DNA from 3 places in the Arthrobacter sp. BGA-UO-ETr-C19 genome. Region 2 is predicted to be linked to each of the others. Evidence: riboswitches for the same ligand, from Rfam matches in the RefSeq annotation. Region 2 holds a riboswitch; each other region holds the start of a gene.
The links. A riboswitch is a leader RNA that binds a small molecule or an ion and turns the genes downstream of it on or off. The one in region 2 is predicted to bind S-adenosylmethionine.
Positions count from the first base shown of each region.

Region 1: another riboswitch for S-adenosylmethionine. It lies ahead of AC57BR_RS23400 (aminotransferase class V-fold PLP-dependent enzyme); the one in region 2 lies ahead of metX (homoserine O-acetyltransferase MetX).
Region 3: another riboswitch for S-adenosylmethionine. It lies ahead of AC57BR_RS16450 (DUF1737 domain-containing protein); the one in region 2 lies ahead of metX (homoserine O-acetyltransferase MetX).

Region 1 covers NZ_JCAQPC010000024.1:969,660-974,535, forward strand. The annotation lists gene AC57BR_RS23385 (fluoride efflux transporter FluC) at 1-202, opposite strand, end outside; gene AC57BR_RS23390 (metal-dependent transcriptional regulator) at 209-922, opposite strand; gene AC57BR_RS23395 (class I SAM-dependent methyltransferase) at 933-1,712, opposite strand; gene AC57BR_RS23400 (aminotransferase class V-fold PLP-dependent enzyme) at 1,816-3,222, opposite strand; SAM riboswitch class IV at 3,257-3,370, opposite strand; gene hisN (histidinol-phosphatase) at 3,551-4,363, opposite strand; gene rsgA (ribosome small subunit-dependent GTPase A) at 4,430-4,876, opposite strand, start outside.
Region 2 covers NZ_JCAQPC010000012.1:3,972-8,847, forward strand. The annotation lists gene AC57BR_RS05720 (alcohol dehydrogenase catalytic domain-containing protein) at 1-1,125, opposite strand, end outside; gene AC57BR_RS05725 (MFS transporter) at 1,229-2,611, opposite strand; gene metX (homoserine O-acetyltransferase MetX) at 2,827-4,014, opposite strand; SAM riboswitch class IV at 4,027-4,142, opposite strand; gene AC57BR_RS05735 (bifunctional o-acetylhomoserine/o-acetylserine sulfhydrylase) at 4,248-4,876, opposite strand, start outside.
Region 3 covers NZ_JCAQPC010000023.1:55,623-60,498, reverse strand. The annotation lists gene AC57BR_RS16460 (aromatic amino acid ammonia-lyase) at 1-953, opposite strand, end outside; gene AC57BR_RS16455 (NtaA/DmoA family FMN-dependent monooxygenase) at 958-2,253, opposite strand; SAM riboswitch class IV at 2,464-2,578, shown strand; gene AC57BR_RS16450 (DUF1737 domain-containing protein) at 2,592-2,900, shown strand; gene AC57BR_RS16445 (rhodanese-like domain-containing protein) at 2,897-3,307, shown strand; gene AC57BR_RS16440 (O-succinylhomoserine sulfhydrylase) at 3,309-4,517, shown strand; gene AC57BR_RS16435 (YegP family protein) at 4,830-4,876, shown strand, end outside.

The sequences.
Region 1 (4,876 bases), on a different contig from region 2:
CCAGCACGAAGCTGCCAACGATGTTGATGGCCAGCGTGGCCCACGGCAGGCCGCCCGGCTGGTCCGCGAACAGCAGTCCCAGCACGTACCGGAGCTCCGTACCCAGCAGCCCGCCGGCGGCCACGGCCGTCCAGACCCGCCAGCCGTAACCGGAGGCCGACCTGCGGGCGGTGCCGGTGCGACCGGCCAGGGGAGCCCGCACCAGTGCCTACAGGTTGGCCATACGGCAGCCGGGATGCGCGGAGTCGCTGTGAATCCAGAGCGCGGAGGCCACTTCGTCGGCGAGGTCAACGTCGCGGCTGGTCCCGGGGGAGCCTATGCGGACCACGAGCGCACCGCCAAAGGGTTTGCGGCCGCGCACCTCGACGTCGGCGTCGAGGCTGATCTTTTCTGCAGCGAGGTAGCGCAGCAGCTCCGGGTTCTCGTCGCTGATCCGGGTGATCCTGCCGGTGTGGCCGTCGTCGAGCTCGATCATCCGGTGGGCTGAGGGCATCAGGACGGTTCCGTCAGACGCGGGGATGGGATCGCCGTGCGGGTCCCGTGACGGGTTGCCCAGCCTGGCTGCCAGCCTCTCAATGAACGTGTCCGAGACCGCGTGTTCCAGCTGTTCGGCCTCGTCATGGACTTCGTCCCAGCTGTATCCGAGGTCCTTGACCAGGTACGTCTCAATGAGACGGTGCCGCCGGACCATCGAGAGGGCAAGCCGGACGCCCTGGGGCGTGAGCGTGATGGCGCTGTACGGCTTGTGGAGGACCAGGCCCTGGTCCTTGAGCTTGCGCACCATCTCGGAAACCGAGGAATTGGCCACGCCGAGGCGCTGTGCAAGCTGGGTGGAGGTGATGGGCTTGTCCTGCCATTCCGTAAAGGAATAGATGACCTTAACGTAGTCCTCGATCGAGGAGGAGGGCGTACTGGTCTTCACAACTTCAAGCCTACCTGCTGCCGCCACGGCCCTCCGCCCTGACAGCCCGCCAGGTCTGGGTGAGGTAGGGGAGCTGCAGCAGTTCGCTCTCGGCATGCCCCAGGTGCTCGTGCAGGTACCAGGTCAGATTGCCGGTCACCTTGGAGCGGGTGGATTCGTTGGCCCTGAGGTAATAGCTGCGGGACTTGGCCAGTTCGAGGATGTCGTCCGGGGTAACGGCATCTTCCCACCGCGTTAAATGGCTCTCCAGGGACGTGAATTCCGGGCCGATTTTGGGGCGGAAGTCGGGTTTGTGGACGTCGCCGGCGTGCATGATGCGGGACAGCCGGTGCACCCAGGGCACTGACGTGTCCAGCTGGTTCCAGATCAGGCCCAGCACCCCGTGGGGCCTGAGGATCCGGGAAATCTCGGTGCTGGCCCGCAGCGGGTCGCACCAGTGCCACGCCTGGGCAACGCTGGCGACGTCGAACGAGGCGTCGGGCAGTCCGGTCTCCTCCGCGGTCCCTTCCAGGGCCTGAACCCCGGGGTAGGTACGGCTGAGCTGCTCCAGCATGTCCGCGGAAGGGTCCACCGCGCTGACGCTCAGTCCGCGTTCCACGAGCAATGCCGTGAACTTGCCGGTTCCGGCTCCGATGTCGGCAGCAGTGCGGGCTCCGGCTGGAATGAGCCAGTCCGCGGAATCACCAGGGTAGCCGGGACGGACGCGGTGGTAGTGCTCGCCGCCGTCCTGGAAGCTCTGCCCAAGCTCCTGCCGCCGCCCGTGATGAAGTTTGGGACCGCCCCGTGCCACGCACAGTCTCCTTAGCCCGACGTCGAAAATTACCTTTCGAATTTACCGTACGGGGACCGGTGGCGTCGCAGGCCGGGGGCGGCGTCTTAATTCAGCGCGGCAATTAATCCTGGGCGCAGGGTGCGGCACCGGCGGTGCCGGGCGTGTTGGGTGCCCACTCGGGGTAGGTGCGGGTGTCGTTCGCCGGAACCCAGCGCCCGGCATCCACCACGTAATCCCAGCCGAGGCCGGAGCGGCGGAGCTCTTCGATGCCGGCGAGCAGCCGCTGGGCGTCCTCGAGCCGGGACCCCACGCCGAAGCTGGCGCGCAGGGAACCGGACGGCAGACCGAGGCGCTTCAGCAGCGGGTGCGCGCAGAAGCGTCCGTCGCGCAGGCCCACGCCGTGTTCGGCCGACAGGTAGGCGGCCACCAGGCCGGCGTCGTAACCCTCCACGGAGAAGTTGACCACGCCAATGGCGTCGTCCGGGTCGCTGTCCGCGAAGATCTGGTGGACGGTGACGCCGTCGATCCTGCGCAGCCCCTCGACGAGGAAGGACCGGATGGCGGCTTCGTGGGCGTGCCAGTGCTGCGGATCAAGGGCAGCGATGACCTGGGTGGCCCGGGCCAGGGTGGCAGCTCCGAGGACGTTGGGTGAGCCGCCCTCGTGGCGGGCGGGTCCGATGGCCCAGCTGACGCCGTCGAGCCTGGCCTCGCTCACGGCGCCGCCGCCGGCGAGGTGGGGGGTGCCGGCGTCGAGCCAGTCCGGGCGGCCGATCAGGACGCCGGCCCCGAAGGGGGCGTAGAGCTTGTGGCCGGAGAAGGCGAGGTAGTCGACGTCGTCCGCGGCGATGTTGACGCGGCGGTGCGGCGCGAGCTGGGCGGCGTCCACCACGATCCGGGCGCCGTATTCATGGGCCAGCGCAGCGAGACGCCGGATGGGAAGGATTTCGCCGGTGACGTTGGAGGCGCCGGTCACGGCAAGGAGGCTGACGTCGCCGTGCTCGAGTTCGGTGCGCAGGCTGCTGATGGTGGCTTCGAGCGTTTCCGAGGCCACCACGCTGCGGTGCGGTACGCCCTGCCACGGCAGCAGGTTGGCGTGGTGCTCGATGTCCAGGTACAGGACTTCACCGGTGTGGTGGTGGTCCTCCACCGGCAGGCAACCGGCCAGCAGGTTGAGGGAGTCGGTGGTGTTGCGGGTGAAGATGACGGCGTCATCGGCGCGGCCGCCCACGAACTCCCGCACGATGCTCCGCGAGTTCTCGTACACGGAGGTGCTGATCTGCGAGGCATAGCCGGCGCCGCGGTGCACGCTCGCGTAGTAGGGCAGGATCTCGTTGAGGTACGCAGAAACAACCGACAGTGCAGGCGCGGAGGCGCCGTAATCGAGGTTGGCGTAGCGGACGTGGCCGCCCTGGATCAGCGGAGCCTGGATTTCTGCGCCGGTGACGGCGGCCAGGGGACGGCCGGCGGCGGCAAATCGGCCGTCCAGCACGCCAGCGTCGGTGGTGGAAGAAATGATTGCAGTCGTCATGGGACCTCACTGAGAAAGGACCCCGTGTGACGGGGATCCGCGCTTGCCGGGTCCGTTCCGGATCGGCCTGGTCGTCACCCGGGGCACCCCACCGCGAATGGAGGGTTGCCGGCCAGCTAACCGGGGTTTAGCGCTGGCACTCGTGACCTGTAACGAGACTAGGACATCCGGAGGGGCGATGAAAAAGCCAGTCCGGAATGTTAAGCGGATTATTACGCAGCCCGGATATCGGGCCTTCGGTCGAATAAACGACGGCGGACGCCGCCAAAAGGGGGCGCCCGCCGTCGTAATATTCAGCGCTAAGGCGCAGGGGCTGGGGACGGGGGAACTAGAGCAAATCGTCCAGCTGGGGGTTCAGGCGCTTGAGGACTTCCGAGTGCAGGATCGAGTTGGTTGCCAGCGCGTTGCCACCGAACGGGCCGTCGGTTCCTTCGAGGGACGTGAAACGGCCGCCTGCCTCCGTCACGATCGGCACGAGTGCCGCCATGTCATAGAGGTTCAGTTCCGGTTCGCAGGCGATGTCAACGGCGCCTTCTGCCACCATGCAGTAGGACCAGAAATCGCCGAAGGCGCGGGTGCGCCACACGTCCTCGGTGAGCTGGAGGAATTCATCGAGGTTGCCGCGGTCCTTCCACCCGCCGAGGCTGGAGTAGGACAGCGAGGCGTCGGCGAGGCTGGACACGTTGGATACCTTGAGCCTCGTGGCAGCGGCGAGGGAACGGCCCGAGTAGGCGCCCGCGCCTCTGGCCGCCCACCAGCGCTTGCCGAGCGCGGGGGCACTGACCACGCCCACGACGGGTTCGCCCTCGTCGACGAGGGCGATCAGCGTGGCCCAAACCGGCACCCCGCGGACAAAGTTCTTGGTGCCGTCGATGGGGTCGATGATCCAGCGGCGGGAACCGTGGCCGGAACTTCCGAACTCCTCACCGAGCACGGCGTCGCGGGGACGGGAGCGGGACAGCTGGCCGCGGATGGACTCCTCGGCGGCCTTGTCCGCATCGGTGACCGGCGTCAGATCTGGCTTCGTCTCGATCTTGAGGTCCAGCGCCTTGAACCGGCTCATGGTCTGGTCGTCCACGGAATCGGCCAGCACATGGGCCAGACGCAGGTCATCGTTGTAGGTTGAAGCGGGTTGGGTCATGGTTCCAAACTACCCTCAAAGGCCCGGTGGGGCGGGGAGGCGGCGGCCGGGCTGCGCCGGGGAAGGCTAGCCGACGCTGCCGAGTTCCTTGGTTTCCTGGGCCTCCAGGCGCGGGTCGGTGCCCAGCAGGCGGCGCAGGGACGCGAGCCTGGCTGCCCCGGTGGGACCGGCATGACCGGCCGCGACCCATGCGTCCACGCCGCAGTTGACGGCGGTGGCGTCGTGCTTGCAGCCGCGTTCGCAGGCCTCGGTGCCCGGCTCAAGGTCGGGGAAGGAGTGCAGGATGCGGTCCGGGTCGACGTGGGCCAGCCCGAACGAGCGGATGCCCGGCGTGTCGATGATCCAGCTCCCGGCCGGGGCGTCAGCGAGCCTGAGCGCGAGGGCCGACGACGACGTGTGCCGTCCGCGGCCCGTCACGGCGTTGACGCCGCCGGTGGCACGTTCGGCGCCCGTCAGCGCATTGACCATGGTGGATTTTCCGACGCCGGAATGGCCCAGCATCACGGTCACCTT
Region 2 (4,876 bases):
CAGGCGCCGCACCACCTGCCCTGACGCCAGTGCATCCAGCCCTTCGTTGATCTCGGTGAGTGGCCGGGTGTCGGTGTGCAGCAGCTCCACCGGCAGGAGGCCCTCCCGCCAGTAGCCGAGGTAGAGCGGGATGTCCCGCCCGGGAACGGCATCGCCCATGTACGAACCGAGCAGGCGTTTGCCGGCCCCGGCGAACTGCAGCGCCGGCACCGTCAGCTCTGCTGACGGATGGGGCAGGCCGACCGAGACCACGGCGCCGCCCCGGGTCACATGCCCGAGGCACGCAGCAATCACGCCGGCTGAGCCAACCGCTTCGATGGCGACGTCGACGCCGTCGCCGGCGGCCTCCGCGATGAGCCGGGCCGCGTCCTCGGGCGTCCCCACAGCGGTGGCGCCACAGTCGAGGGCGAGCTGGTGCTTGCCGGAATTGGGATCGATGGCGATCACGCTGCCGGCCCCGGCGAGGGAGGCGGCCATGACGGCGGAAAGGCCCACGGCCCCCAGCCCGAAAACGGCCACCGACTGGCCGGCCGTGACAGCGGCGGTGTTGAGCACAGCCCCCATGCCGGTGAGCACGGCGCAACCGAACATCGCCGCGACAGTGTCCGGGACGTCGTCGTCAATCACCACCACCGATTCCCGGGCCACCACGGCATGATCGGCGAAAGCCGAGACGCCCAGGTGGTGGTTGATCCGCTCCCCCGACGGCGTCCGCAGCAGCGCCTCGCCGTGGAGCAGGTCGCCCGAGCCGTTGACCTCGGCCGCCCGATGGCAGAGCGCGGGACGGCCGGACCGGCAGGCGCGGCAGTCCCCGCAGCTCGGCACGAAGACCAGCACCACGTGGTCCCCGGCCGACACGTCGGAGACGCCGTCGCCGACAGACACGACCCGCCCCACCGCCTCGTGGCCCAGCGCCATGGGCAGGGGCCGGACCCGCGAACCGTCCACCACGGAAAGGTCCGAATGGCACAGGCTGGAGTAGGTGATGGCAACGCCGAGCTCGCCGGCACGCGGCTCCGGCCGGTCCAGCTCCTGCACCACCAGGGGCCGCGCGTCCGTGTAGCTGCGCTTCTGCGCTGCAGTACTGGTGCCGGGGACGGTGGAGTAGAGGACTGCTGCTTTCATGGAATTCCTTGGTTTCGGTGAACGGGCAACTGCCCGGGCCCCGCAGGCGTGGAGGGTCCGGGCAGCTGCTGTTTGCTCGTCGGGCTCGAGGCTAAAGCCGGGCTTACTTCTTGCCGGCCGCGAGCAGGTCGGCAGTGCCCTGGGCGTCGGCCGCGTCCACGTCATGGAGCGAAATGCCGCGGGTTTCCTTCAGGAAGAACACCGCAACGGCGGTGATGACGCAGGCGATCAGCAGGTAGATGGCCACCGGAACGGAGGACTTGTAGGTGCCCAGGAGTGACGCGGCGATGATCGGGGCCAGTGAACCGGCGACGATGGAGGTCACCTGGTAGCCCAGCGAGACGCCGGAGTAGCGCATTCTGGTGGGGAACATTTCCGCCATGATGGCGGGCTGGCCGGCATACATGAGTGCGTGGAACAGCAGGCCGATCATGATGGCCGCCAGGATGATGACGTCGTTCTTGGTGTCCATCATCGGGAAGGCGAAGAAGCCCCACGTGGCGCCCAGGATGGCACCGGCCATGTAGACGGGCCTGCGGCCGAAGCGGTCCGACAGCTTGCCCACCAGCGGCACAGCGGCGAAGTGCACAGCGTGGGCAACCAGCAGCAGCAGCAGGATCCGCGTCGTGTCGGCCTGCACCACGGTCTTGAGGTACGTAATGGAGAACGTGACCACGAGGTAGTACAGGATGTTCTCGGCGAAGCGCAGGCCCATCGCGGTGAAAACGCCGCGCGGGTAGCGCTTGAAGACCTCGGCAACGCCGTAGCCCTTGTGCCCGGCCTCGACCTCTTTGCGGGCCTCAAGGAAGATCGGGGCATCGTTGACCTTGGTGCGGATGTAGTAACCGATCAGGACGATCACCGCCGAGAGCCAGAACGCCACGCGCCAGCCCCAGCCCAGGAACGCTTCCTGGGTCAGCGTGGACGACAGGATGAACAGCACGGCCGTGGCGAGAAGGTTGCCCATGGGCACGGCGGACTGCGGCCAGCTGGCCCAGAAACCACGGGACTTGCTGGGGCTGTGCTCTGCCACGAGAAGGACCGCGCCGCCCCATTCACCGCCGACCGCAAAGCCCTGGGCAAACCGCAGGAAGACCAGGAGCGCGGGCGCCCAGTAGCCGATCTGCTGGAACGTCGGCAGGCAGCCCATGAGGAAGGTGGAGACACCCACCAGGATGATGCTCAGCTGCAGCAGCTGCTTGCGGCCGAACTTGTCGCCGAAGTGGCCGAAGACGATGCCGCCGATCGGGCGCGCAACGAAGCCTACGGCGTACGTGAGGAAGGCGGCGATGATGCCGTCCAGCTCCGTGCCGGCGTTGGGGAAGAAGGTCTTGCCGAAGACCAGGGTGGCAGCCGAGGCGTAGAGGAAAAACTCGTACCACTCCACGACGGTGCCGGCCATGGATGCCGTGACTACTTTTTTGAGGCCTGTGGCCTTGATATCGGTTTCCTCTGCACGCCTTGCGGCGGAGCTTTCCGTACTCATTGCGAACTCCTTCGGCGTCTTCCTCGACACCACTGGGACCAGTCGATTGGCGAACGGTGTGATGCGCACCACGAACGCCGGATTCAACGAGTATGGTCTGCCAATGAAGCAAGCTCAACGCCAAATAGTGCAGGGCGCATCTGCATAAATGCACATACGCGGCATCGGCATTGCCACGATACGGACGGCTCCGGCCGCATGGACCGGCCCTGGAGTCAGTTAAGGAGGTGTGCCCTGAGCTGGGTGTTCAGCTGGCCGATCTCCGTGAGGAATCCGTCGTGGCCGATCGGCGAATCGATCATATGGACATCCACGTTCCCGGGCAGGGCCTCGGCGAGTTCCACCGACTGGGCAGGAAAGTACAGCCGGTCCGTCTCTACCGCGGCGACGAAGAAGTCCGCGGAGGCCCGCGCCAGGGCTTCCTTGAGCGTCCCCCGCCCCCGGCTGACGTCATGGCTCATGAGTGCTTCCGTCAGGGCGATGTAGCTGTTGGCGTCGAAGCGCCGGACCAGCTTGTTGCCCTGGTGGTCGAGGTAGCTCTCCACCTGGTACCGGCCGCGGCCCGCCAGTGCACCGGCCTGCAGCGGCTCTTCAGCGGCCTGGGCGTTCCTGCCGAACCGGAAATCGAGTTCGTAGGCAGAGCGGTAGGTGATGTGCGCAATCCGCCGGGCGAGCGCCAGCCCCTCAGTAGGTTCCGGCCCGCCGTAGTAGTCGCCGCCGTTGAAGTGGCGGTCCTGCCGGATGGCAAGAGTCTGCGCCTGGGCGAAGGCGATTTGTTCAGCCGTGCTCTTGGCACCGACGGAGATGACACCGCAGCGGCGCACCCGCTCCGGGAAAGTCACTGCCCATTCGAGGGCGCGGGCCCCACCCATGGATCCGCCCACCACGGCGTGCCAGCTGCTGATGCCGAGCCGGTCGGCCAGCCTCGCCTCGGCGATGGTGGAGTCCCTGAGTGTCACCAGCGGAAAGCGCGAACCCCAGGGCTTGCCGTCCGGCGCGGTCGACGACGGCCCGGTGGACCCGTAACAGCCGCCCAGGATGTTGATGGAAATGACAAAGAACCTGTCAGTGTCCGCCGGCGCACCGGGGCCGGCGAGCTGTTCCCACCAGCCCTCCTCGTCACCGGCACCCCGCGTCACGTGCGTGCTGCCGGTGAGGGCATGCTGAACGAGGATGGCGTTCGAGCCGTCCTCGTTGAGCGTTCCCCAGGATTCGTACGCCAGTGTGACGTCCGGCAGGAAGCCTCCGGCTTCGAGTTCCAGGCTGCCAATGTTGACGTACCGGACTGTGCCATCCGGGTTTGTGCCGTCCTGGTTTGCGCCGCCGGGAACGGTGCCGTTCAAAGCCGTTCGGTGCGAACCCTCGGCGGCGGAAACGTCGGTGCTGCTGACAGAAATCGTCATAGGTAAACCTCTTCTACGCGCTTGCCCGCCGGCAGCTGTCCGGCAGGCCAGGTCTTCACCCGGGGCACCCCACCGCGGAAGGAGGGTTGCCGGCCAGCAAGCCGGGGCTGTCGCTGGCACTCATGACCTGTTGCCCAGTTTACGAAACAGGCGGACATCTGCGCTAAGAATGTGACGGCTGTGTGACTCCCGGCCCGTTACCGGGCCGGGAGTTCCACCCGGGGCACCTGAAATCAGGCGCCTTTCGCGGCACGGAATCCGGCGTCGAGGTCGGCCAGGATGTCGTCGATGTGCTCCAGGCCCACGGACAGCCGGACCAGGCCCGGGGCAACCCCGGCCACGCTCTGCTGCTCCGGACTCAGCTGGCTGTGCGTGGTCGACGCCGGGTGGATGACGAGGGAGCGAACGTCACCAATGTTCGCCACGTGGGAGTGCAGTTCCAGGGCATCCACGAAGCGCTTGCCTGCCTCGGCGCCGCCGGCCACCGTAAAGGCCACCACGGCGCCGGTGCCCTTGGGCCCGTACTTCAGGCCCCGCTCGTACCAGGGGCTGGACGGCAGCCCGGCGTAGGCTACGGACTCCACGTCATGGCGGGCTTCCAGCCATCCGGCCACCGCCACCGCATTGGCAACGTGGCGCTCCACGCGCAGGCTCAGCGTTTCCAGGCCCTGCGCAATGAGGAAGGCATTGAACGGGGACACCGCGGAACCCAGGTCGCGGAGCAGCTGGACCCGCGCCTTGAGGATGTAGGACAGATTGGCCCCCAGTGCGCCGCCTGCCCCGAGGTCGCGGGCGTAGACCAGTCCGTTGTACGTGGGGTCCGGCGTGTTGAAGCCCGGGAAGCGTTCCGGGTCCTTGCCGA
Region 3 (4,876 bases), on a different contig from region 2:
GCGGTGACCTGGGCCCGGAACGCACCGTGCGTCTGCGGCGCGGCACGGAAGGACAGGGCGTCCTGGACCGATACCTGCCGCCGAGGGTCCTCCAGCCAGCCGCCGCGCACCAGGCGCCGGACATTGGCCGCCGAGACGCGCTGGCCGTCCACTGCCTTGGCCGACTGCACAGCCGGCGAAAACGGGCTGAGGTTCCCGCCGCCGTCGTACCTGGCAGTGGCCTCAAGCGACAGCGCCAGCGCGGTGTCCGCCAGATCCGCAAGTCGCCGGATGCGGCGGAGCTCCAGCGCGCCGGCGCCGATCGAATAGGAGTTGGCGCTGACCAGCGCCAGGGCCTCGCCCGGCGCCAGGACCAGCGGTTCCAGCCCGGCGGCGGTGAGCGCCTCGGCGCCGTCCTGCAGGCCGCCGTCGGGAGCAAGCGCCTGTCCCTCACCGATGGCGACGGCGGCAACCGCCGCCAGCTGGGTGAGGTCCGACGAGCCGACGGACCCGTCGCGCGGAACGGCCGGCACCACGCCCCTGTTGAGCAGTTCGGCGTAGAAGCGGGCGGTCTCCGGACGCACCCCCGAGCCACCACGGGTGAACCCGATGAGCCTTGCCAGGATGAGGGCGCGGACTTCATCCCGGTCCAGCAGCGCGCCGACGCCGCTGTGGTGGTAGCGCACCACCTGCAGCTGGAAGTCGAGGATGGATTCCTGCTCCACGGCGGTGTCGCGGCCGGAGCCGAGCAGGGTGTTCAGGCCGTAGACGCGGCGGCCGGAATCGATGGCCGCCTGCACCACCTCGCGGGACAGGCCCACGAGCTCGAGGGCTTCGGCACTGAGGACCACCTCCACCGCGGGATCGGCCGCCACTTCGGCAACGTCGTCAGCTCGGATGTGGGCGGTACCGATCAGGAACGTGCCGCGCCGGACGCCCGGCAACAGCCCGTCGTACCCCCTGGCCCCTGCCATGGCGCTAGAAGTCCAGCAGGTTCCGGCGGAAGCCGCCGTCGCCGTAACTCGTCCGCAGCAGTCCCCGCCTCCGAAGCACCGGCGCCAGCCTGTCCAGCACGCCGTGAATGGTGGCCGGATCCACGAAGCCGGAGAAGAGGAACCCGTCGCCGCCCACCGCGGCCCCGGTCTCCTCGAGGTAGTCGGCGATTTCCTCCGCGGTGCCGATGATGCTGTCGCCGGCGCCGCCGCTGCGGGCCTGCAGGATCTGCCGCAGGGTGGACCCCGGCGGCGCGGCCTTGGAGAAGTGCTCCAGCGTGCCCTGGTTGCTGTTGGTGCTGAGCTCGGGGAGGGGCGCATCGAGGTCGAACTGCTTGAAGTCGATGACGGACAGATAGGAGATCGAGTTGAGCTGGCTGTCGATGTCCCGTTGCGTGAGTTCCCGGCGGGCAGCCCGCAGCTCCTCCGCCTCGGCCCTGGAACCGGTCACCGTGGGTTTGAGGACGAACAGCACCTTGACGTCGTCGGGGTTCCGGCCGGCCCCGGCGGCCTCGGCTCGGATGGAGTCCCGGTACGCCTTCATGCCGTCCGCACCGCGGGCCAAGGCAATGGCAACATCCGCGTTCGCGCCGGCGAAGGCCTTGCCCCGCGGGGATGCCCCGGCCTGCACCAGCACCGGCTCCTCCGGCAGCGGTGCCGTGTTCAGCGGTCCGCGGACCTTGAAGAACTCCCCGTCGTGGTGGATGGGCCGGACCTTGGTATGGTCCGCGAAGACGCCGGCCCGGGCGTCCTCCAGGATGGCGTCGGGTTCCCAGCTGCGCCAAAGCTTGCGCACGACGTCCACGAACTCCTCGGCCTTCTCGTAGCGGAGGTCGTGCTCGATCTGCTGGTCCAGCCCGTAGTTCTGCGCGGCAAGGTCGCTGCCGGAGGTCACCACGTTCCAGCCCAGCTGCCCGTTGGAGAAGTGCTGCAGCGTAGCCAGCAGCCGGGCCGCGGTGAACGGCGGATAGAAGGAGGCGCTGATAGTGGGCACAATGCCGAGATGCTCCGTGGCGGACAGCAGGTACGGCACCAGGGCCAGCGGATCGTGCTTGGGCGCAAAGGATGCCTGCGCCAGCGAAACCTGCGCGCTGCCGCCATACGTGTCCGGGACCGTGAGCGAATCCTCGATGATGAACAGGTCCAGCCCGGCCCGCTCGAACTCCCGGACCGCATGCTGGTAGGGGGCGGGCTTCTTCCAGTCATAGCCGATTCCGTAGCCGGGCGTCCCCCAGCCCTGAACCCCGAAGCCGTGGCCCACAAACCATCCAAAGTGCAGCATGGGAGTCACTGTATTCGCGGTCGAATCATTCACTGTGGCCTGGTTTCATCCGGCGTTACGGCGGTTCATCTCCCGTCATTATCCTCCCGGCCACAGGCTTTGTAACCGCAGCGCTTGGACTGCTGTCCCCACCCCGTTGCTTTGGATGCGTTACGGAACATGACGACGACGGCGGTGCGCACCGCCGTCGTCAGTGTTACGTTTTTCGGGAGTAATGAGTACCGGCATTAAGCCCTGACTGGCCGGTCGGCAACCCTCCTTCCACGGCGGGGTGCCTCAGGTGAATACTCGGCATATCGACCACTTCGAGCTGCAAGCGTGAGAAAAGGAGATCCGTCGTGTCAGACGCCCCCGCCGTTGCAACGCTGCCGTCCCAGCAGGATAAACCCGAGGAAAAGCTGTCCTACCGCCTGATCACGGGCCCGGACGACCGTGCGTTCTGTGAGCGCATCTCGGCTGCCTTGGCCGAGGGATACGTGCTGCACGGCAGCCCCGCCGCAACCTTCAACGGCACCAGCGTCATCGTGGCCCAGGCCCTTGTGCTGCCCGCCGCCATCGCCACCGCGGATGCCGCCGTCGCCACCGCCGTGGACCGGCTGGACTCCGATGACGACCTCAACGCAGAAGCCTACGAGGGCCACGCATGAGCTACGCCGGAGACCTCACCCCGCAGGACGCGTGGGCCAAGCTCGAGGAGGGCGCCGTCCTGGTGGATGTGCGCACCGAGGGCGAATGGGCGCACATCGGCATCCCGGACACCAAGGCCACGGAAAATGATCCTCTTTTCATCCAGTGGACCTTTCCCGGCGGCATTCCCAACCCCGACTTCGTCGAGCAGCTGAAGCAGCAGGCGCCTGAGGACACCGGGGTGGAGCTGGTGTTCCTGTGCCGCTCCGGCCAGCGCTCCATCGCCGCCGCCATCGCCGCCACACAGGCGGGTTTCACCGCCTACAACGTCCTCGAAGGCTTCGAGGGCGAGCCCGACCGCTACGGTGAGCGCACCGTTAACGGCTGGAAGAACCGCGGCCTGCCGACGAACCTGGGAAAGAACTAAGTTGACCTTTAATCACGACGCCGCCGGCTGGAGCCCCGATACCCAGGCCGTCCGCGGCGGGCTTGACCGTACCAATTTCCAAGAGACCACCGAGCCCGTCTTCCTGAACTCCGGGTTTGTTTACGAGTCAGCCGCTGCCGCCGAACGCGCCTTCACCGGCGAGGACGAACGCTTCGTCTACTCGCGCTACGGCAACCCGTCCGTGGCCACGTTCCAGGAACGTCTGCGGCTGCTGGAGGGCACGGAGGCGTGCTTTGCTACGGCGTCCGGCATGTCCGCCGTGTTCACCGCCCTGGGCGCCCTGCTCGCGGCCGGGGACCGCGTGGTCGCCAGCCGGTCCCTGTTCGGCTCCTGCTTCGTGATCCTCAACGAGATCCTGCCGCGCTGGGGCGTGGAGACCGTGTTCGTGGACGGGCCGGACCTCGAGCAGTGGCGTGCGGCCCTCTCGGTGCCCACCACGGCCGTCTTCTTCGAATCCCCGTCCAACCCCATGCAGGAGATCGTGGACATCGCCGCGGTCAGCGAACTCGCCCACGCCGCCGGCGCCAAGGTGGTGGCGGACAACGTCTTCGCCACCCCGCTGCTGCAGCGCTGCGGAGACCTCGGCGCGGACGTGGTCGTCTACTCCGGCACCAAGCACATCGACGGCCAGGGCCGGGTGATGGGCGGCGCCATCCTGGGCACCAAGGAATTCATCGACGGGCCGGTCAAGCAGCTCATGCGCCACACCGGCCCGGCACTCTCCGCGTTCAACGCCTGGGTGCTCACCAAGGGCCTGGAGACCATGGCGCTCCGCGTGAACCACTCCTCCGCCACGGCGCTCCGCCTGGCCGAATGGCTGGAGGCCCAGCCCGCCGTCAGCTGGGTGAAGTACCCGCTGCTGAAGTCCCACCCGCAGTTCGAGCTGGCGGCCAAGCAGATGAAGGCCGGCGGCACCGTCCTCACGCTGGAGCTTGCGACGACGGCAGGCCAGTCGGGCAAGGAAGCCGCCTTCGCGCTGCTGGACGCCCTGAGGATCATCGACATCTCCAACAACCTGGGCGACGCCAAGTCGCTGATCACCCATCCCGCCACCACGACGCACCGTGCCATGGGGCCGGAAGGACGCGCCGCGATCGGGCTCAGCGACGGAGTGGTGCGGCTGTCCGTGGGCCTGGAAGATGCGGATGACCTCATCGCGGACCTGGAGCAGGCGCTCAAGCAGATCTGACCCTTCCGGGCCCGGCTGTTCTTACGTCCAATGGCGGGCTGTGTACGTGCATTGCGCTGCACGTCCCTTCGTTTCGGGCGTCCTTGAGAACGGGACTGCGGCACGGTTTAGTGGGTGGACAGGCAGGGTTTACCCAGGGTTTACACGAATGGTCTTGTTAGGCTTCGTGCACACTGGTCAGACTCTAATAACACCGATGAACCGACCGAACCCCTGTCGGTTCAGCACGACACCCAGGACAGACGCAGCGATGCGTTCGGGGCCGCGGCCGCGACGACGCTGCGCGCAGCCTCCCTGACCGGAAGGAACGCCATGGCCGGAGTATTTGAAGTTTTCGTTGATGCAGAGTCCCAGTTCCG